DNA from 3 places in the Cytobacillus kochii genome. Region 2 is predicted to be linked to each of the others. Evidence: predicted binding sites of a transcription regulator. Region 2 holds the regulator's gene; each other region holds the start of a gene.
What was found. Region 2 encodes LexA, which represses DNA repair genes until DNA is damaged. Its sites were predicted from a motif close to CGAACATATGTTCG; they were not measured.

Region 1 (7,820 bases), 1.8 Mb from region 2:
AATTTTTATACTTAAAAAGAAAGTTACTGACTTAGAGATATTGAAAAATAATACAGATGAGTATTGTTTGGTTTTAAATGAGAATCTTAAGTCAATAAAAGACATTATTAATAGTGATAGTATTGATGACGGTATTCTAAATTTAGATGGTGGAGTTATAATTGAGTATAATTATAAGCCACTAACTGATTTCTCCTTTTGGGATGATTTGCCAACATTATTGTCTTATATGCTCAATTTAGTTGAAGAGTTCAAGGAAAATGGTCAAGCATCCTTTTATTTTCCTAGTCAGCCTATGAAGGTCGAACTGAAGAAGGAAGGGACCAAAGCTAAGTTTAGTGTTCATGAAAAGTCTATAGTCGTTAATAGTGATGTTTTAATTGATGATATTCTTAGAAATACCCGAAAGTTCTTTGAACTATTAACTAACGAATTGCAGCTAAGTAAATATCAATTTGAGTTAGATCAAATTGAATCTATAAGAAAATAAAACTTAATTAAAAAGAGTCTATTAAGACTCTTTTTTCGTATAAAATGTTAAGGTCTTTTCGGATTATATCATACGCTTTTTCATTTCAATTTAAAAAAATATAATAATATGCTGTGGGTGCGCATTAATTAATCCCTGGACAATAATTATTACCCACACCCCGCGATAACACTCTAACATGGATATGTACACTATGTGACCGATGAAGTGAAGGAGAAAACAGCCGAGATGTTCCAAAAGTACATGAAATTTTAGCTTGGGGTATTCGTATTCAACTCCAAATTTGGACATAAAAAAGCCCTCCCTGCTCATAAGAGCATAGAGGGCAAAACCTTGGTATATAAGGTTTATTAACGTTTTGAGTACTGAGGTGCACGACGAGCGCCTTTAAGACCGTATTTTTTACGTTCTTTCATGTCATAGCTATACTTAATTATTTCATTATATATAAAACCATTATATATAGAAAAAACTCGGGATATTTATATACTGAGCTATCCATAATTGTATTTAAAAAATGGTCAAAAGTAGGTCAATTTATATGGCACTACACACCTGCTTAAGTATTCAGTAGCAATACACTAGACTTATTATAATTAGGTAAAAAAATAAAAGTTTTTCGAGAGATGTTTATTTACACCCTCGGAAAAACTTTTATTAAATGATTTATTTTACATTTCCTTATATGTGAATATAGTATTTGGTTGGCACACCACATCATAAATCGAGAAAATCACAGATAAGTGAAAAAGAAAATATTCTTATTTCTTACCACTGCTATTTGTTTTTACTAACTTACCATTGACCACACGGTATAATTTACCCTGATCAATTTTTTTCATCAATTCTTTTTGAATCTTAGTATAATTTGGTTTAAGAAAACTTGCATCTGCTAAAGCGACATAAGTATCTCTACCAATCTTATTATTTTTCAAATCCATATCTTTTGAAACACCTTTAGCCCCTACCTCATGAGCATCTGCCCATGTTTTTGCTTTTGTAGCATTCATGTCTCTTGTCATTGCTGCATTCCAAAATGCATGTTTAAAAGCATTGCCATTATGATTATCAGCATTCCCATTTTTATATAATTTTCCTGCAAGTCCTGTCGCAGCAGCTGAACAATTGTAAACAATTGCAGCTTGAGTTGGATGCTTCTTTGCCAGCTTTCTTTCAGTATCATTCAATCTATTATAGGCATCGGGTAAAATGCTATATGGCTTAATTGAATTTTCTTTTGTTTTAGCAATATCTATTAAAATCGGGATAATTAATTGATCTAATTCTTTCTCTTGTTTTTCAAAATCTTCTATAGATGTAGTTTCAGTTAGAATCTCATAAGCCGCTGCAAAATCTTCTTCAGTTAAAACTTCTAAAACTTCCTCTGATAATTCAGGAGTCACATCCAATTGATTCTCTATATTTGATTTTTGCATCTCTGGTTTTTCTGATGCATATGCACTCGATACTCCAAAAGCTAATAGAAATATAAAAGCTAAAAATACCTTTTTCATTCCAAATTCTCCTATTCTATATTATAGTAATTAGATGAAAACCAATTTCAGGGAAAAGGTGATATAAATGACAAAAAAAAAGACAACCATAGTGATAAGTATTATTCTTCTTCTTCTAATTCTGGCTTTAAGTACCCCCTATCTTTTAAATAAACTCTCTCAAGGTGAATTTTCATCTTTACCAGATGGAGTAAATATAAGAATTCAGAACACATCTACAGAAGTAGTCCCAAAATCAGAAATATATTTAATTAATGGTGATGAAGAAAAGGTCCATTTAACAGAGTTTCCAGAATTAAAACCCAAGGATACTATTAGTTTCAATACCAAGTATCGCCCCAAAGATGATTATAATTTAGCGATGTCCTATGAAATAAATGGTAAAAAATACGAAAAGATACTTATGTATGCAGGTGCCAACTCTACAAAGCTCGGTATTAACGCTAAAGTAAAAAGTATCAACGATAAGAACGAGATTGAAACAACTTCCAAAATTTTTGATGGTTTACATCTTTATGAAGAATAATACAACTCTATATTACTACAATTATCCAAATAAAAACATATATTGGATAAAAATAAAAATATTTACTAGTTTATAGGTCAATAGATACCTATATAGAAAGTTATGTAGATGTAAAATAAAAGCGCCCTCTTATTGAGGAGCGCTTTGAATTGAAAGAATATCAATAAATTTTACCTTTATCGTTTCATAACCACTTTCAATATGTATTAATTGAGTCTGGCCATCAAGATTAACGATTTTCCCTTGGATAGGCTCTCTTTGCCACAACAATATTAAGACTTGAGTTTTCTCCCTATGCGCTTCAACTACTGCATTTCCCAGCTCTTCTAATTCAAATTCATCCCTTGAAGGTCTTTGTGGTTTTGATTTCTTCGGCATTTTCACTCCCATGATTAAGCTCCTCTCCTTACTTTCCTGACTGGACCAATCGATAAGACATTACTTACCTTAAAAGTGCGCTGCTCTCGCTTGGTATAACAATATGCTCGAAAGTAATCTTCGTAAACGGACAAAATTTTAATTCTTCTCTGGCTGATATCTCCCTTGTTATCCAGATAAATCATTTCTAATTCCTCTTTATTGTTAACTCCTCTAATAAGTAAACCTTTCATCGATTAGCCCTCCCTTACCATTATTTTATACGAACCTTTGTTCTATTTCAATTGAATTAAGAACAAAAGTTCGCATATAATATTAAAAAAGGAGATGTGGTTTATGATTCGTGACCGCGGAAAAATGAAATGGCAAGGGTTCTTTATGAGCGAACATACTGAATTACTTAAGAAAATACCAGCCGAATACGAAAAAGTAAAAAAGCCAGAATTAGATGAGCAAGAACTTGAGGAAATACAGATAATAACGATGGAATCATTAAACTACACCCTTACAATCAAGATGACCATCTGGGTTGATGGGTTCACAAAAGCTTATGAGGGCATAGTAGATAAAATTGATCATATTAATATGTACATCCATTTGGAAACAAACGAATTAAAAACCTTAAAATTTCACATTGATGAAGTGATATCAGTCGAAGGGGTTTAACAACATGACTAGGATTAATGAAGCTAATCGTAATGTTCTTGAGCAAGCTATATACTTACCGATGATTATTATCATCCTTGAAAGAGATTTAAAGATCATTGAGAAGTCCCCGTTTAAGATTAAACAGCCTTATATTACCTTGACGGAAAATACAATAAAGAACGTTCAGCGTGATTTGAAAGAAGTTAAAGATAAGCTGAGAAAAGAAAATATGAGAGTAAACCAGATTGGACACGATGAGTCGTTTACTATGTATGAGTTCCACTATAAAGGATACGATGAGCAGCATAGTTATTTTAATCCAAGGATTAGGAATAAATGTGAGGAATTATTTAATTTTTATTTAAATAGTCCATCTTGATTTATGTAGAAAACTTCTTCATTACAGTAAAAATAAATTTTTCCAACAATGCAGGACTTTTCTCCCTTATAATAGAAGTGTTATATAGTTATATTTTAATATAATATTGGGGGAAACTTCTTTTAATGAGTAGCACGAAAATTATTCAAAAAGAGTATACATATAGTATTAAAGAATATGAAGAAATATTTAAGATACTAAATGAAAATCTTATTAATCATAACAATATGTGGATATCTCAACAACCAGGTATACATCTGTATAATTTAAAGAAAACATATGTTAAAAATGTTATTACTGAAAAAGATGATGAAATTTTTATTATTGACCAACAGTTTTATGACTATATGACAAGGTATAAAAATGAACTTATTTATTTATACGCACAAATAATTGGACTGATAAAAGAATTATTTAATTGCAATATTATTGGTAGAATAAAGAATGAGGAATCTATCTTAAATAAATTACAAAAGAAAAAAGCTGAACAAAACGGTTCTTTTTCAATTAATAAAGTCCTCAATGATTTATTAGGTTTTAGAATAATCGATAAGGATTTTGGAAAAAATATTAACAAAATAAAAACTATTTTAGATAATTTAAAAGAAAAAGAAGGTTTTCGTATTCTACATAAGGAAAGAATTAATGGAGATTACAGAGGGTATCATATATATTTTATGGGTAAAGACGCCAAACACTTCCCTTTAGAGTTGCAAGTATGGGATACTAAGAGTGAATTAATTAATTTAGATTCCCATGAAATTTATAAAAAGGATTATACATCCTGGCCTGAGATTTATTTTAAAGGCTAATTAAGGAGGATTAGCATGATAGAACATTTTATTATATTATACAGCGATTATAAAAGTGGAAAGAGAATAGCACTACATAAAAGTGATGAGAAAATAGACGGAATAGCTGAATGTGTAAAAACATTAGAGACATTAAAGGCAGAATTTGAACATTTAACCTTTGGATTCCACCACCTACAAACAAGTGAACATTCTTGGGATTCTATTGTAAATTATGATAAATTCTTTTCAGATGTTACTCCAATAACAAACTTTAAAGATTTTAAAGAAATGATATCTGATGATTTAATGATATCTGCATTCGATATTGCAAATTTATTAACTTCTCGCATGCAATTAACACATTTAAAATTACAGAAATTAATTTATCTATTCTATTGTAAATTTGTTAAAAAGTATGACTACAGACCATTTGATGAAGAATTCTATGCTTGGCAATATGGACCGGTAATTAAGGAACTATATGAAAAGTACAAAATTTATGGTAGAGATGAGATTGAACAAGAAGATAATGATTACCTAATACTTAAAGATAAACCTTTCAAATTATCTGTTTTTTCCAAGTTCACTAAGACACCTATTGATTACAAGATTGTTGAAACATTAGAAGAAACTATCAAAGAATACGGTGAATACTCCGCTTTTTCATTGGTAGATTTAACTCATGTTGAAGATGGTCCTTGGGATATAATTTATAAAAATGGTTTAGGAAGAGATGAGGTTATACCACATAACTTAATTCACCAATCTTGTAGCGATTAATCCCTTTCTACTTTATGAAACAAGGAATGATGTCATGAAACCTGAGGAAATGTATGTTTCTGTTACAGATGAGAAGGGTGATAAATACTATATTTTTGCCCAAAGTCATCCAGTTACTGTTGTAGGAACATCTGACAATAGAGGGATAAAGGTTGAAGGCAATACAATGAAAGAAGCATTACAGAAGGCATTTGAAGGAATGAAAGCCCACCTCGTTTGAGGTGGGCTTTCATTCACACATTGTGAAAATATAGACTTTTCTTTTTTTAAAACTCAAAGCCCTTTCATACTATAACCGTAAACCTCAAAATCTTCTTTATAAAGCTCTGTAACTAATTGAATTGCTTCAGCATCATATAGACTCTCATAACTAGGCAAATCCCCATCAAAGTCCAATGGTAGTTTTGTTTCTGCATGTCTCCCACTACCCTTCATATAATTTAGAAAATGGTGTGGAGATTTTGATAAATCTTTTATAGGAGATTTTGGAAGGTTGAATTTCTTTTCTATTTTTTTTAATTCTGATTTAAGGTCCTCTAATTTAACATAATGATTTATTAAATCTTCTTCCCCTTGTAAATACTGCTGTGAAATATGAGGATCTATTTGACCTGGTTGAACTCCTCTTTCTTTAATATAATATAAAAACTCCTTAAACGATAGGCCAGTGGTAATTTTCGGACTTAAGTTATCTCTTACAACCGTTCCAATTAGTGTAGAGTAAAACGAGCTAACAGCTCTTTTATATGGATCTCTAACAAGTTTATATGTTGCTTTTTGGTTAGACAATAGACTGGTGACTAGTTCCTCTCTGTAAAATTGATCTTGAATTTTGGATCTATAGGTATGAATCCAATTATCCATATTTAACGCTTCAGATAGTTCTCCTGACTGATAATAAAACCATTTCATTATAGTTGTACAACCTGATTTTGGTGACCAATAAAGAATAATAGGTAAATTCTTATTATATAAAGGAATTCCGTTCATAAATGTTTGATATATTTCATTATTATTCATTAAGTTTCTCTCCTTTTATTAACATTTAACATATAATATGCAAAAAACTAAAGTTTAAATTGTGCAAAAACCTTTAAATTAAAAAATGTATATTTTTACAAAAGGTACATATTTAATAATTATAGATAAGTTTATTAAGGAGTTGAAAATATTTGATGACTTGGGAAATGATCAAAGTATCAATTCAAGGTGACTCTTGGTATTCAGAAACCATAGGGTATACAATTATTCATACTACAAAAGGTTTCGTTTCTTCTAATTCGCAATTTACAATTAAAATTTCGAATACCTTCTTAAGAGCAACTGATTGGAGAAAAGTAAATTAAAATTCCAACAATTCCATCACACTTTTGAAGGACTTTTATTATTACTTCATAATAATCTTTGCACTAGTATCAGCACCTACATAGATATTACGTTTACCTCTTGATGTTTTAATCGTCACGACATTTGCTTGTGGTTTATCAAGAATTTCATACGTTAACCCACCAAACGCTGCAGGAGTAAGTGACCAGTCAGAGTTCTTAGTAACTGGAGCTACATTGAGCTTATATGTCCTCCATGTCTTTGCTGATGCTGGTAGAGTAACATACTCTTTCTTTGCTTTTGTAGATGTTGGTTTACCTTTTTTGATTAACTCTAATAACTTAATGTTTTGAGGTGCAGTGCCTTTATAATCTTTTATACCATACTCTTTCGCTAATTTAGCACGGTTTGAATAAGAAGAATCAACACCCTTGGAATTAAGGTAATCCACGATGCTATTAGTATTCTTTGGCGATGTTGTGGAAGGTTTTGTGTTTGTTGATGTGCTACCACTACCGAAATTCTCTTGCTCCTGTACCCCTTCGACCTTATTTAAAAAGTCTTGCCAAGAGATCCCTTTATAACCTGCTCGTAATTGAGCAGGGCAGTTTTTACCTGACCAATCATGGTGTTGGTTAACACTACTGATATCAAGACCATGCTTATCCATTAAAAGCTTAACAAGTGCTGCACCATTGTTTAGAGTCTTTTCGTAATCGCCATCTGAGTTGACACACATCTCAATATGAATCGACTCCGTGTTACCTGGTCCTCTACCGTCTCCTGCAGCCCAACACATAATGTCATCCTCGAATGACTGGATGATTACTTCATCATCAACAGAATAGTGCCAACTAGCTTGTCTAGGATTTAAATTTGATTGAATGTTTGCATGAGCCTGTGCATCGGCACCTGGATTGGTATTACCCGTTTGGTGAGGTGTGATGGATTTGATTTTGTTACCTTTACCATAAGAACGCTTATT
Region 2 (8,025 bases):
TGAAAAAGCTTTGGACAATAAAATGATGTTTGATGGTTCCTCAATTGAAGGTTTCGTTCGCATTGAAGAATCAGATATGTATTTATTCCCAGACCTAGACACATGGGTTGTATTCCCTTGGACGGCGGAAAAAGGAAAAGTAGCTCGTTTAATCTGCGATATTTATAATGCAGATGGTACGCCATTCGCGGGAGACCCTCGTAATAACTTAAAAAGAATCCTTAAAGAAATGGAAGACCTCGGTTTTACAGACTTCAATCTTGGACCTGAACCGGAATTCTTCTTATTTAAGTTAGATCAACAAGGTGAACCAACTTTAGAACTTAATGATAATGGTGGTTATTTTGATTTAGCTCCGACTGACTTAGGTGAAAATTGCCGTCGTGATATCGTTCTTGAGCTTGAAGAAATGGGCTTTGAAATTGAAGCTTCTCACCATGAAGTGGCTCCAGGGCAACATGAAATCGATTTTAAATATGCTGATGCACTTACAGCATGTGATAATATCCAAACATTTAAATTAGTGGTTAAAACAATTGCACGTAAACACGGTTTACACGCAACATTTATGCCAAAACCATTATTCGGTGTGAACGGATCAGGTATGCACTGTAACGTTTCATTATTTAAAAATGGTGTAAATGCATTCTATGATACAAAAGGTGATTTAGAACTTAGTGATACAGCACGTAATTTTATTGCAGGTATCATTAACCATGCACCAAGTTTCACAGCTGTAACAAATCCAACAGTAAACTCTTTCAAACGTTTAGTGCCTGGATATGAAGCTCCTTGTTATGTTGCTTGGTCTGCAAGAAACCGTTCACCACTTATTCGTATCCCAGCATCACGTGGTGTCAGTACACGTGTAGAAGTACGTAGTGTTGACCCAGCTGCCAATCCATACCTTGCAATGGCTGTTCTTCTTAAAGCTGGATTAGATGGTGTGAAAAACAACCTAACACCACCAGCTCCAGTAGATCGTAATATCTATGTTATGAGCAAAGAGGAACGTGAAGCTGAAGGTATTAAAGATCTTCCAGCTACACTTTATAGCGCGCTAGAACTTCTTAAACAAGATGAAGTAATGGTAGCTGCACTTGGTGAACATATTCTTGAACACTTTATCGAAGCAAAAGAAATTGAGTGGGATATGTTTAGAACGCAAGTTCACCCTTGGGAACGCGAGCAATATTTACAAATGTATTAATAGATAATACCAAAGTGGTTTTTTCAGACTGTAGGTAAACTCGGTGTAATCGAGGTACCTACAGTCTTTTTGTATTTAAAAATAGAAGAAAGTAAAGCGGTGAGGATCATCCTTGAGGCGTTTATTATGAACCTCTTTACATTTAATTTATAGAAGTAGCCTTAACATCTGATTTTTTATAAAACTTAAGAAGATGTCATATAAAATATAAAATGGTCTTTTAACAAGGTAATATAGCCCGTACAACTCTTCATCTTCCACATATAGTATTAACATAATCAGAGAAAGGAGGATGAGAATATGGGATATAATAATCAAAACTATTCAGACTCATACGGATATGATCATAACGATTGTGGATGTGATGAATTCTTTAGGAACATTTCCCGTGGTGAGGATGTGAAAGTATTCCTTAAAGGTGGCGGCCATGTGTTCGGAGAGTTTATCGATGTTCGTGGAAATTTAGTTTTCCTAGCAAAAGCTAACTGTAATCGTCACGATGATCGTCATGATGATCGTCACAAAGATTGTTGCGACAAAAAAGATCGTGTAAGAATTACTACGATCTGTTGTGATGATATCATTGCAGTTGAAACTCGATAGTAAGAGTCCTTTTTATGAGTCTAAAAGAAGTTAATGCAAGGGTTATAACTGCTTTGTATCATCATTCAACTAATTAATAGAAACTAAAAAGGGTCTCAGTTAAAAGCAGCCATAATGGCTGCTTTTTTATAGGTTTGAAAAACAAAAAGATGGTCCACAGAGAAAATAAAATGGTCTTTCAACAGGGGGATATAGCCCGTACAACCTTAAGACCATCCACATATAGTATTAACATAATCATAGAAAGGAGGAAGTAAAATGGGATGTAATAATAATTTCTATGGAAGAGGCTCAAGATATTCAGACTCATATGACAACAACAATCACGGTTGTGGTAATTACAGTAAAAACGACAACAAGGATTGTGGCTGTGATGAGTTCTTTAAGAATATCTCCCGTGGTGAGGATGTGAGAGTATTTCTTAAAGGCGGCGACCATGTGACAGGAGAATTCGTTGATGTTCGCGGTAATTTAGTTTTCTTAGCAAAAGCTAACTGTGATCGTCACGATGATCGTCACGACGATTGTTGCGACAAGAAAAATCGTGTAAGAATCACTACGATCTGTTGCGATAATATCGTTGCAGTTGAAACACGATAGTTAGGAGTTTCTTTATTGTGTCTTAGCGGATGCAAGGGCTATAACTGTTTAGTATTAACATTCAACTTGGTATCTATTTAATAGATACCAAAAATCGAGTCCAAAGCAGCCATAACGGCTGCTTCTTTATTTTATAGTTAGGTTTGACAAACAAAAAGAAGGTTCACAGAGAAAATAAAATGGTCTTTTAACAGGGGGATATAGCCCGTACACCTCCAAGACCCTCGACATATAGTATTAACATAATGATAGAAAGGAGGAAGAGATATGGGATATAATAATTGTTTTTTTGGAAGAAGACCAAGATATTCAGACTCATATGGATATGACAACAACAATCATGGTTGTGGTAATTACAGCAAAGATGACAATAAGGATTGTGGCTGTGATGAGTTCTTTAAGAACATTTCCCGTGGTGAGGATGTGAGAGTATTTCTTAAAGGTGGCGGCCATGTGTTCGGGGAGTTTATCGATATTCGCGGTAATTTAGTCTTCCTAGCTAAAGCAGACTGTGATCGTCACGATGATCGTCACGATCATTGTTGTTGTGACAAGAAAGCTCGTGTACGAATTACTACGATCTGTTGTGATGATATCGTTGCAGTTGAAGTATAAGGAACTTAGGAAACCCGTAAGTTGAAAGTGCTTTTACTTTGTTTTAATGGAAGCTAATATATGGGAAAATAACTATTGCTGATACTAAAAGGCATCTTCAAATGCAGTTTTAGCGGCAGCTTCAGACTGTAGACAAACTCCTTATATGAGTTTGTCTACAGATTTATTAATATTAGGAAGAAAATTTATAAGTATTGATGCGGATAATCGAAATCAATAAGAAATAGTATTTTAAGCGATTCTATACTTGTGGATTATGGGGTATGTAAAATCAAGGGTGCAAATGATTCATTTATGAACCGAATTTAAGGTGTAAGTATTAAGAAGTAAGTGGTTATAGTTACCAATCAATTGAATAATTAGCATTTAATCCATTTAGCCATCTGTTTTTCATGAAAAATGCTTTATTTTTTATTTACCCATAAAACATCATGTTTAAAAACATTATTTCGTATTGAATTGATGAACCGTACTTCAGAAGAGTGGTTCTATGTGCTGTGTAAGACATACATATGACAATTTAAGAAGCTACTCAAAGTTAAACGAAACGGTAATGTGTTATATCCCTTTCATTAAGGTGAAACAGACTGTTTAAGCGGGTATTTCTAGCGCTTGAATAAAAGGTAAAAAGTAGAAGTTGGCTAGATATAATTTGTTCTTGTTATAAACAACAAAAAACCGTTCATAAGAACGGAATAAAATTTTATTCTTGATCTTTTACTTTTAGGGTATCTAATAATTTTAAGATACCCTCACCTCCCATACCAGATACGAGAGAGATGATGAAAACAGCAGTGGGGGAATCCGGTGTTGTTGTCACAATGACAAATACGGCCGCCAGTCCTCCTAGTAAGATGTCTTCTAAGAACCCTAAATAAATGAATTTTTTTGTCATCCGTGGCTTGACTAGTTTGCCTAATCTCTGCAAATGTCCTGCAACACCGACAATTCCACCAATCAACGCAGCGAAGAGAATGTTCATTAACATTTTTCCTTCACACTCCTAAAGCCGAGATTTTTTTGCGACCTTAGGTTGATTCTTGGTGTAAATTTCATTATAATATATTTTTGTCTCCATGTAATGATTCTATTTTACTGAATTTTTCAAATTTTATAATTGTATGAGTAACATATAAAGATAATTGCAACTATTAAAAAGGAGTGTCAATAATGACACTCTTTTTTAATGTATTTGGCGATAAACACCAATTACTTTGCCTAAAATAGATACATTGTGCAGGATAATCGGCTCCATGGTAGGGTTTTCTGGTTGCAAGCGGATAAAGTTCTTCTCTTTAAAGAATCGCTTAACGGTGGCCTCATCATCTTCTGTCATAGCAACCACGATTTCTCCATTATTTGCTGTTTGTTGCTGCTTGACTATGACATAATCACCATCTAATATGCCAGCTTCAATCATACTTTCTCCCATAATTTCAAGCATGAAGATATTTTCATCACTCGGAGCCATTCTTTCAGGTAAAGGAAAATATTCCTCAACATTCTCAATCGCAGTAATGGGGTGACCAGCAGTAACCTTACCGATAATAGGAACGTTCACCGTTTGCATTTTAGGAATTGGGTTGCTTTCTTCTAAATTTAATACTTCAATGGCACGGGGTTTTGTCGGATCTCGACGAATAAGTCCTTTACTCTCTAGTCTGGCTAGATGGCCATGTACGGTTGAACTTGAAGCAAGTCCAACAGCTTCACCTATTTCCCTAACGGAAGGTGGATAACCTTTTTGTTTTACTTCATCTTTTATAAAATTCAATATATCTTGCTGCCTCTTAGATAATTTCACGCTATCACGCACCTTCGTCAATTTCATTAAGATTATTATACCATCAGTAGTAAATAGATACAAACATAAGTTCGAATTTTCTTATTGACAGAAACAAACGTTCGCATTATACTAAAATTATCAAATCGAACATATATTCTATTCAGGGGTGGCAATTAATGATAAAACAATTGTGGAATTCTTATAGTTATGCTATTATTCTTATCGCTTTTAGTTTCGGTATGGCTTTCTTATTATTTTTGAACACTGGTAATGCAAATCAGGTGGAATATGTAAAAGTTGAAGTAAAACAAGGAGATTCTTTATGGAAAATGGCGGAGGAATTTAAAGATGCCCATAATATGTCTTCTAAAGACTTTGTTGCTTGGGTAGAAGAATTTAATCATATACATTTAGGTAAAATACATCCTGGTGATAAGGTGTATCTTCCCATTACAGATGGTGAAATAATATCTGAAACAAATTTAGCTAGTGTGATATTAGAAGACTAAAGGAATGAAAGAGAATGAATGTAATTATATATTGCAGAGTGAGTACGACGAAAGATACCCAGGAAACGTCTCTTGCTAGACAAGAGGAAGAACTTTTACATTTAGCAAGAATGAAAGATATGAATGTGGTTGAAGTCATACGTGAGAAAGCAAGTGGTTATGATTTAGAAAGAATTGGTTTGTTGCAATTATTGGAGTTACTTAAACAAAATCAAGCAGAGGCTGTTCTTATTCAAGATGAAACCAGGATTGGAAGAGGAAATGCTAAAATTGCCATCTTACATTGTATACTGAAGGAAAATGGGAAAATTTATACTATTGCCCATAATGGAGAATTGCAACTTTCAGATTCTGATTCTATGGTATTACAAATTGTTAGCATGGTTGAAGAGTATCAAAGAAAAATACATAATGTAAAAATAAAAAGAGGGATGCAAAAAGCTGTTCAAAAAGGCTTTCGACCTGAAAAGAATTTAAAAAACCAAGGAAATATAAACGGAAGAGAACGAATAGAGGTACCAATAGAAGAAATAGTAAAATTGAGACAAAATAACCTTACTTTTGCAGAAATTGCTGCAACGTTAAGAGGCTTTGGTTATAAAATATCTAAAGCGACAGTAAACCGTAGATATAATGAATATATAGCTGATATAGAGCAGGTGGATAATGAATCATCTTGATATAGGCCTAATAAGTTAAGTTGATTAGTTGTAATTTAACTTAAAGACTAAGAAATTCTGGTACTGATTCCAAGATAAAAGCATACTGAAAGATCCTTCAATCGTCCATGAGTTCAGACATGTGAATTGTGAATGGTTATTTGTTTGCCGAGGATTCATCCATGTTTTTTCATTTAACGTTAGTGAAAGTATTATTCCCTTATTCCCCTTATTTACATACGCACCCTACATTAAATAATTCTCACATTTTTAAGTTGAGAACACTGCTACATTGCCATACCTAATAATAAAGCAATACGATACCAACTTATTGTCCTCTGAAATGATAGTGAAAAGCATGAGTGTAAAACTGCTTTCTTGTAAAATCCATTCATATTTAGTAATATGGCTATTAAGTATCTTCTCCATATGGAATGAAGACTTTTTGGATGGGAAGGAGTGTAACACAATGATTTCAAAAGAAAAATTGGCGAGAATTAATTCGCTTGCTAAGAAAGCGAAAACAGAAGGTTTATCAGAATCAGAGGCAAAGGAACAATCTAAATTAAGAAAAGAATATTTAGAGAAGTTTAGAGCTTCTATGTTAAATACATTAAAAGGTGTTACTGTTATTGACCCTGAAGGTAATGATGTTACACCAGATAAGTTAAAACGTGAACAAAATAAACCACTTCACTAAGATTGTGTTTATAAATTTTTAAAAGGAAACTGTCACGAACAGTTTCCTTTGTTATTGTTTATATGATAATTATATAATTTTTTACCTTTCTGGTTGTAACTGAAGGTGAAAGTCTATTATATTTAATTTGTAGGATATATATTGAAAGGATGTCGTTCATGTTCAACAAAACAGATGCTTTATCAATTAGTGCCATAAGAACATTGTCTATCGATGCAGTCGAGAAGGCAAACTCTGGTCATCCAGGAATGCCAATGGGAGCTGCGCCAATGGCGTATACCTTATGGACAAAGTTTATGAATCATAATCCCAAAAATCCTGATTGGTTTAATCGTGATCGCTTTGTGTTATCTGCAGGTCATGGGTCTATGCTTTTGTATAGTCTCCTTCATTTATCGGGATATGGTCTTTCTTTAGATGATATTAAAGAATTTCGTCAGTGGGGTAGTAAAACACCAGGACATCCTGAATATGGCCATACACCAGGTGTAGATGCGACAACAGGTCCATTAGGACAAGGAATTGCCATGGCAGTAGGGATGGCAATGGCAGAAAGCCACCTATCAGCTGAATATAATAAAGATGGCTACAATGTAGTAGACCACTATACATATAGTATATGCGGAGATGGAGACTTAATGGAGGGAGTGTCTGCAGAAGCAGCTTCTCTTGCTGGTCACCTTCAATTAGGAAAGCTGATCGTAATGTATGATTCTAATGACATCTCATTAGACGGAGATTTAGATCAATCATTTTCTGAAAGTGTAGCCGATCGTTTTAAAAGTTATGGCTGGCATTATCTTCGAGTAGAAGATGGAAATAATCTCGATGAAATTGCCCAGGCAATTGACAGCGCTCGTCAAAATACTATACAACCGACGTTAATAGAAGTTAAAACAGTAATTGGTTACGGATCCCCGAATAAGGCAGGCTCATCTGCTTCTCATGGATCGCCACTAGGATCAGCTGAATTAAAATTAACAAAAGATGCTTATGAGTGGACATTTGAAGAAGATTTTCATGTACCTGAAGAAGTATATGCACACTTCAAACAAAATGTAGCTATTAACGGTGAAAAAGCAGATAGTGAATGGAAAGATCTTTTTGCTGCTTACAAAAAAAATCATCCGGAATTAGCAGAACAGCTAGAAGGTGCAATCAAAGGTGAATTACCAAATGGTTGGGATAAAGATATTCCCGTATATGAAGAAGGCAAAAGCTTAGCCACTAGAGCGTCTTCAGGGGAAGCTCTGAATAGTATTGCGAAGAACTTACCATCTTTCTTTGGTGGTTCAGCTGACTTAGCAGGTTCGAATAAGACGATGATTAAAGATGCAGAAGAC
Region 3 (8,025 bases), 590 kb from region 2:
GTTCTTAAAAAAGTCGATTTTCCACATCCAGAAGGACCAATTAATGCTGTTACCTCTTTTTCACGAATATCTAATGACACTTGATAAAGCGCTTGGTTCTCACCGTAGAATAAATCTAAGTCTCTTACACTAATTTTCACTGAACGCTGATCATTTTGATGTTCAACATTTGCAGACTCTTTTACTTCTTTACGTTCTAGTGTTGTATTCATGAATAGAACACTCCTTTTTAATAGTCAGCTTTATTAAGCTTTTTAGAGATAAATGTTGCAGCAAAGTTTAGAGCAAGAATCATTACAATTAACACAATACCAATTGCTGCTGCTAATTCAATATCACCAGATTCTTGTGTAACAAGATACGAATGAACCGTTAATGTTCTCGCTGATGAGAAAATCCCTTCAGGCATTGCTGCTACTGTACCTGCTGTTAAAAAGATTGCTGCTGATTCACCGATGATACGTCCCATTGAGAGGATAATCCCTGATAAGATCCCTGGCATAGCGCTAGGTAAAATGACTTTATATAGTGTTTGTAACTTTGTTGAACCTAATGCAAGGGAACCTTCTCGGTAACTAGCTGGTACTGTTTTTAATGCTTCTTCTGTTGTACGGATGATCACTGGTAAAACAATAATTGTTAAGGTCAAGGAAGCTGAAATAATAGACATCCCCATCGCCAATGTGGTAACAAAAAATACAGCACCGAATAATCCGTATATAATAGATGGAATACCCGTTAAACTCTCTGTTGCAAACCGGATTATTCGAACGAGCTTTCCTTGTTTCGCGTACTCTTGTAAATAAACTGCTGCTAAAATCCCAACTGGAGTGGCAATGACTAGCGATATCACAATTGTATAAATGGTAGTAATAATCATTGGCCAAATTCCACCGCCGCCGACAGGTGAATAGTCACCAAAGATAAAATCAAGATTAATTAACCCGATACCTTTATAAAAAATATAACCAACGATAATAAGTAGGATAGCTACAGTTAAGAAAGCGCCAAACCACAATAAGCCTAATAATAAATTATCTTTAAACTTTCTCACTTTACTTCCCACCTTTCGAACTTATTTTTGCTAATACGAAATTCAATATTAGAATGAATGAGAATAATACTATTCCTGTCGCAAATAACATTTCCTGATGTGTACCATAAGCGTAACCCATTTCAAGGGCAATATTCGTTGTAAGTGGCCTTACACTATCTGTTAAGCTTGTTGGTATAATCAAACTATTACCAGCAACAAGAATGACTGCCATTGTCTCTCCAATTGCTCGTCCTAGCCCTAATACAATCGCTGCCATAATACCTGATTTTGCTGCTGGAACAACGACTTTAAAGATGGTTCCGATTGGCGAGGCACCTAATGCTAAGGAACCTTCTCTATACGTTTTCGGTACTGCCCTAATGGCTGTTTCAGCAACGGTTACAATTGTAGGTAACATCATGATCGCTAATACGAGAATAACCGCTATTAAACTTTGCCCTTTTACTAAGCCAAGATTATTTTGTAAGAAAGGAACAATAATCGCTAAGCCGAATACACCATATAATACAGAGGGAATACCCGCTAACAATTGCACAGCTGGTGAAATAATCTTTGCAATTGGTTTTGGAGCTATTTCCGATAAAAAGATCGCCGTTAATAACCCAATTGGTACTCCAATGACAAGCGCTCCAATCGTTGCATAAATGGAAGCAACTATCATTGGAAAAATTCCATACTTATCTTCACTCGGTATCCAATCAGAGCCAAAGATAAAATCAATAAAGCTATATCCGTCTGCAATGAATGGATTCGATCCTTTAAAGAAGACGAATCCAATAATGAGAAATAAACTAAGCACAGAGATTAGCGCACAGATTAAAAACAACTTCTCTGAAATGAACTCCATAATATATTTTAATCGATTAGATTTATTTGTTTGTTTTACTTCTGATGGATTTGGCAAAACACATACCTCCAAAGTCACTTGCTAATTGTTTGATGTAGCATCATTCTTCTATAATTGGTATAGCCCCTGCTTCTGCAGCTATTTCCTGCCCAGCTTCACTTAAAATGAAATCAATAAACGCTTGGCTTTCCTCTGATAAGTCTTTATGCACGAAAAGGAAAGGACGAGATAATGGATATTTCTCTTCAATCACATTTTTAGCAGTTGGTTCTACCCCATTAATATTAATCGTTGAAATTGTATCATCTATATATTCAAAAGAGATAAACCCAATAGCATGTTCATTTGTTGCAACCGTCGTTTTTATATTTCCGTTCCCACTAGCGATAATTGAGCTCCGCACTAATTCACCAGAAGAGTAGTCAACAATTTCCTGAAAAGCATCTCTCGAACCTGACCCGTCTTCACGTGAAACGACAACAATCTCCATATCTTTACCGCCCACATCTTTCCAGTTTGTTATTTCACCAGTAAAGATCTTTTTCACTTCATCCATTGTTAAATCTTTTACTTTATTGTTTGCGTGTGTAACGACTACAATTCCGTCAAAAGCAATGATTGTAGGTGTTACTTCTTCTTCTTCTCCTGACTCTAAGTTACGAGAAGACATACCAATTTCGGAAACTCCACTTATTGCATTTGTAATTCCTGCTGAAGAACCAATTTGATTGATTTCAATATTCACATCCGCATTTTCCATATATTTAGCAGCTAGCTTTTCCGCTAGCGGACCAACTGACGTAGAACCAGAAATGGATATCGTGCTTCCGTTACCTGTACTGGCTTGTCCCTCTCCTTCTTCTTCACCACCATTGCATGCAGTCAAAATTAAGGTAAGTGACAAAAGTAACAAAATACTCTTCCATTTTCGAAGTTTTAGCATAGAAAAACCTCCACTTTAGATTGCTTTTAGCTGTTTTGTTTGTGTTAACCCCAATATAACGAATCATATTTAATTCTCTATTAACCTTTTGTAAAGCCTTTGTAAATTTCATCAATATACCCATAAATTTATGGAGAAATTGTAAAAATCAACCTAAAAATATTATCAATTTTTCAAACTTTCATTTTTTGAAAACGTTTATTTTGTCTACATTATATGATTTAAAAACATTTAAAGAAAAATACGCGGAAGTATGGGCTTTTTTATGTAGGTTGTGGTACGATGATTGCTAGAATAGGAAGTGATTATTGATGATTAATATTGAAATACCTCAACCAGACTTAGTTATCACTAAAAAGAAGCCTGGCGGGGAACAAGGAACAACGGCCATCAGCCATTTATATGGTTTTACGGACTTTACAAAGATTCCAAGAGATAGAGGTGGAATGATTTTATTCTTTGACAAAAAAGAGAACCTTCTTTTTGTTGGGAAAGCACGTAAACTAAGACAACGTGTAAAAAAGCATTTCGACGACCAAGTGTCTCCCATTAAAAATCACCGTGAACAAGTAACCAAAATTGCATGTATGTATGTTGATGATCCCGTTGAGCGTGAAATATACGAAACCTACATTATTAATAAGTTAAAAGCAAAATATAATACTGAAAAAGTTTTCTTTTCAAGCTAATTTTATTTTAGCTATGGGATGAAGGAGAAACCTCCTTCATCCTTTTTTTATAGGCTGTTTTCGTAAACTTTGTTGTTTTTGCTTATGATTATTTTTGATTAACAGGAACAATTGTTCTATAATAGAAATAAGTGAATATTGAGGTGTAGAATATGAGACCAAATCTAACAAAAGATATTAGTGTAGATAGTTTTAAAGATTTCTATTGGTTGAAGGAAGAATTACAATCTTTTTGCAGAGAAAATGGAATAAGTGCTTCTGGTTCAAAAATAGAGATTTCCGATAGAATTGAAACATTTCTTCGAACAGGAGAGATAAAAAAGCCAATTAGAAAATCAAAGGTGAATAGTAAGTCAGAACCACAGGTCGATTTAAGTCTTGATACAGTCATTTCGAAAAACCATCGTTGTAGTCAAAATGTAAGAGCCTTTTTCAAGACAGTTATCCCTAATTTTCATTTTTCTACCTATATCCAAAACTATTTTAAAACTAACATTGGAAAAACGTATCGAGATGTTGTAGATGCTTGGTATAAAGAAGAAGAACGAAAGAAAAACCCATTGTACAAGAAAAAAATCGCTCCTCAATTTGAATACAATCAATTTATTCGTGATTTTTTTGCCGACTCTAATAATCAAGGAAAAAGTCGTGAGGAAGCGATTGAAGCGTGGAACAACATCAAAAAACTCCCTGGAAGCAATAAATATACGTCTAATAATTAGTTAAGCACATCTCAACATTTCTATTGTGGTGTGACTTGATTTTCGACAGGCAGAAACAAGCATTTGTTTGACTCGTTCATCAAATGCTATTTGTTTGCCTATTTCAAGCCAACGAAACCAGTTGAGGTAATTATCTAAGTATTTGGTTGCCACCCCTTGAAAACGTTCCATCCAACCTTTCAAACGATTATGAGAGTTATTGACGTGTTGAATATGGTATATGCCTTTTTTCACCCGTTGTTTTTGGCTTTCATTAACTGTTTCGTGTTGTAATCCTTTTAGTTTGGCGAATTTCTTGTAGTTAGTTGCTGTATCTGTATATAACAAAGCAGACGGGTGAATATACTCACCTATCACAGTATCAATTTCTTCTGCCTTTACACGACCTGTTCCTGCTTTCCGAGCAATCATATTACCATTTCGGTCTTGTGCCACGACAACTGCTATTTTAAGATTAGAAATCCCTCTTTTCTTGTCCTTTTCTCCACGTTTCTTGGCTTTTCTATGGGTAATTTCACGACCCTTCATAGACTCTCGAAAGAAGGTCTCGTCACTTTCAACGATACCTTGCAGTTGATTAAAACCAAGACTTCCTAATGCGTTCAGGATTTTATGTCTCCAATAGAATGCAGTTGATATATGAATTTTTAAGCGTTCAGCGATTTTCGGTAGGGTGTAACCTTCGACCATTAGTTCAATGTATTTTATCCACTTTTCAGGGTAGCGAGAGCCTGAAAATGGTGTATTCGTCATATCGTTGAAGGACTTTCCGCAATCATTACACAGATAGCGTTGTCTTGAACGATATTTACCGTTTCTTTTTACAGATGTACTTCCACAATGAACGCACCCTAAACCAGAAGCAAATCGGGCTTCACGAATGCTTTTGAGTAGTTTATTAATCTTATCTGGTTCGTCTGGAAATAAATCCTGTTTCATAGCATTAAATAAAGCCATTTGCTCTGATTTGGTTAGTTCGCTGAACTCTTCATATACATCTTTCCACATACTTGAACGCCTCCTTAAACCCCATTTATCAACCCTTTATAAGTATGGTCAAGAAAGCAACAATCTATACGAAAACAGCCTTTTTATAAAATGATTTCCCTCTCTGAAAGAATCAATTGCATTCATGACTTAATGGTTTTCTAACAACAAAAAAAGACTCCCAAACTGTATGATTCTTACTAGTCGGAAGTCTTATTATTTTGGTTCTTTTTAAAGCGGTACGCTAAATAGGCAATGTACAATGGAGTGGCAATATAAATTAAATAAGGATAGGAACCATATGTCCCTTTATAAAGAACAAAAAGCATACAGCCTAAAAAGATTGTCACAATTGTCCCGTACTTTGGTAATGGGATATCTTTTAAACTCGGAATGCGAATACGACTGACCATTAAAAAACAAAGCGCGGTAAATACAACTGTTGTAATAATACTGGGCACCCAATGGCCAAACAATGTTAGGATAGCTAAAATACCACCAGCGGCAGTAATCGGAACACCGATAAAATAATGCATGGACTGCTTACTAGTACCAATATTGAATCGTGCTAAGCGATATGCACCGAATAGCGGGAATAACCCAGAAACTAATAATCCAATAGAACCAAATTGGTAAAAGTATGTATAATATACGAGAAATGACGGTGCAACCCCAAAAGTTACAACATCGGCTAATGAATCTAATTCTTTGCCTAGCGTACTATCTGCTTTTAACATTCTCGCTGCACGACCATCCATACTATCAAGCATCATCCCGATAATAATCAATATCGCCGCATTATTATATTGGCCATGAGCAGCAAATCCAATAGACAAAAATCCACAATATAAATTGCCTAAAGTAAGCATATTAGGTATCATCTTAATAAATTTCACTTACAATCATCACTCACTTTTTTGTGATCTACGTTGCAAAATAAACCTTCATTTAAACACAAATCACTTTTTAAGGTTTATCTATTATAACACTATATTCTAAGTTGTTACTATATATGTTTGACGATTATTAAGTTCTTTTGTCCCTATTTCTTTTTTTGAGGATTTCTCAAGTCAGAATATTGTTGAATAAACGACCAGTTATCATCATAAACGAAATTTCCTCTTTGTTGATGATAACTACTTTTGGGTACTTCATCGATTTCTAACACAGGTGTTAAGCAACAATCGACTTGCTCGCTAACACCTATCCAATCAGTAAATGATCGCTCCTTAAAAACTGCAGAAACTTGTTTATAAACAGGATCACTTACCTTCATCATATGACATGCTATCCATTCGGGATGTTCAACAGCTAAACAAAAAGATTGCCAGAACTTCTTCTCTAATGCGCCTAATGCCATATAGCGACCATCACTTGTTTCGTATAAACAATAGTTAACAATGGTCCCTGCTAAAACCTCTACACCTTGTTTCATTTCGGTCACTTGATGAACGAGATGGTGGTTACCCATTAAAGCCGTCATTGTATCTGCCATACTTACTTGATGGTAGCTACCCTTTCCATTTATCCCTCTTTGAACAAGACCTGCTAAAACTCTTTCGCTTGCCACAATCCCTCCGACTAAATCAGCTATTTGTTGAGAAGGATGAATGGGACGTCCCTTATCATCCTTCCATTGTGCTAACATCCCACTAATGGCCATATAATTCAGGTCATGACTTCCAAAGGTAGAATAAAGAGTATTTTCACCATACCCAACCAATGAACAATAGACAATTGTGGGATGATATGTTTGGATCGTTTCATAGTCTAATGTTAAACGCTTCATCACACCCGGTCGAAAACTTTCAATGATTACGTCTGCTTCTAGTATTAGTTCCTTCACCTTATTTAAATCGGTTGTATCTTTTAAATTGAGGAAATGACTGTGCTTACCCCGATTATTACTCGTAAATATGACACCTTGACCTTTGCCCATCGGCTCTACATGTCGTGCAGGATCACCATTGGGTCCTTCTATTTTAATTACTTCTGCTCCTAGTTCTGCCAATCTAAGCGTGGCAAAAGGACCTGGTAAATAGTTTGTAAAATCAATTATTTTCACACCTGTTAACATATGTTATCCCTTCTATTTACTGGCGGTTATTTTTGCAATTGTTCCTGATTTCTTAATACGAATTTTTGGATTTTTCCACTAGCATTCCTCGGTAGACTTTCCACAAATTCATATCTTCTTGGTCTTTTATAATTTGCAAGGCTTTCACTTTGTTTACAAAATGCATCTAAAATTTCAGCAGTAATATTCCCCTCTTTTTTGACAACGTAAGCAATGACAACTTCTCCCCAATGCTCATCTGGTACACCTAATACAGCTACATCTAACACGGAAGGATGTGCATGGATAACATCTTCTACTTCCCGTGGATAAATATTCTCTCCCCCTGAAATCACCATATCATCAACACGGTCTTTCACATAGAGAAAGCCTTCATCATCGAGGTAGCCCATATCTCCTGAGTGATACCAGCCGTTATGGAGTGCCTTTTTAGTTGCTTCCTCTCTTTTATAATAACCTTGCATCATACTTGGTCCTCTCACAATGATCTCACCTACTGTACCAGTTGGAACGACTTGATCATCATATGAATGACCATTATCATTAGGTGCAACAATCCTTATCTCATGGTTCAAGCAAGCTTGCCCCGCCGAGCCTGCTTTACGAATCTGGTCTTCATCACTAAGGAACGTAATTGCTGGTCCCATTTCAGTCATCCCATAGGCTTGAGTTAATTTAACACCCAACTTCTCCCGACAAGCAA

Region 1: the regulator LexA is predicted to act here: its motif matches at 3,201-3,214, upstream of LG276_RS01145 (YolD-like family protein).
Region 3: the regulator LexA is predicted to act here: its motif matches at 3,641-3,654, upstream of LG276_RS13530 (DUF6434 domain-containing protein).

The regions. Positions count from the first base shown of each region.
Region 1 covers NZ_CP085254.1:194,085-201,904, reverse strand. Annotated here, with positions in the region: gene LG276_RS01175 (hypothetical protein) at 1-490, shown strand, start outside; partial or broken gene rpsI (30S ribosomal protein S9) at 841-906, opposite strand; gene LG276_RS01165 (DUF6973 domain-containing protein) at 1,252-2,004, opposite strand; gene LG276_RS01160 (hypothetical protein) at 2,072-2,530, shown strand; gene LG276_RS01155 (YolD-like family protein) at 2,660-2,920, opposite strand; gene LG276_RS01150 (hypothetical protein) at 2,923-3,141, opposite strand; gene LG276_RS01145 (YolD-like family protein) at 3,245-3,574, shown strand; gene LG276_RS01140 (hypothetical protein) at 3,579-3,935, shown strand; gene LG276_RS01135 (hypothetical protein) at 4,061-4,747, shown strand; gene LG276_RS01130 (Panacea domain-containing protein) at 4,763-5,509, shown strand; gene LG276_RS01125 (hypothetical protein) at 5,544-5,729, shown strand; gene LG276_RS01120 (sulfotransferase family 2 domain-containing protein) at 5,783-6,529, opposite strand; gene LG276_RS01115 (hypothetical protein) at 6,685-6,855, shown strand; gene LG276_RS01110 (N-acetylmuramoyl-L-alanine amidase) at 6,897-7,820, opposite strand, start outside.
Region 2 covers NZ_CP085254.1:2,040,288-2,048,312, forward strand. Annotated here, with positions in the region: gene glnA (type I glutamate--ammonia ligase) at 1-1,210, shown strand, start outside; gene LG276_RS10690 (hypothetical protein) at 1,511-1,813, shown strand; gene LG276_RS10695 (hypothetical protein) at 2,072-2,413, shown strand; gene LG276_RS10700 (hypothetical protein) at 2,681-3,028, shown strand; gene LG276_RS10705 (DUF4257 domain-containing protein) at 3,732-4,016, opposite strand; gene lexA (transcriptional repressor LexA) at 4,212-4,859, opposite strand; gene LG276_RS10715 (LysM peptidoglycan-binding domain-containing protein) at 4,991-5,323, shown strand; gene LG276_RS10720 (recombinase family protein) at 5,338-6,003, shown strand; gene LG276_RS10725 (DUF896 domain-containing protein) at 6,452-6,682, shown strand; gene tkt (transketolase) at 6,841-8,025, shown strand, end outside.
Region 3 covers NZ_CP085254.1:2,633,961-2,641,985, forward strand. Annotated here, with positions in the region: gene pstB (phosphate ABC transporter ATP-binding protein PstB) at 1-212, opposite strand, end outside; gene pstA (phosphate ABC transporter permease PstA) at 230-1,054, opposite strand; gene pstC (phosphate ABC transporter permease subunit PstC) at 1,056-1,961, opposite strand; gene LG276_RS13520 (phosphate ABC transporter substrate-binding protein) at 2,005-2,847, opposite strand; gene LG276_RS13525 (nucleotide excision repair endonuclease) at 3,159-3,536, shown strand; gene LG276_RS13530 (DUF6434 domain-containing protein) at 3,689-4,258, shown strand; gene LG276_RS13535 (IS1595 family transposase) at 4,259-5,266, opposite strand; gene pssA (CDP-diacylglycerol--serine O-phosphatidyltransferase) at 5,446-6,141, opposite strand; gene LG276_RS13545 (CaiB/BaiF CoA-transferase family protein) at 6,288-7,322, opposite strand; gene LG276_RS13550 (fatty acid--CoA ligase) at 7,349-8,025, opposite strand, start outside.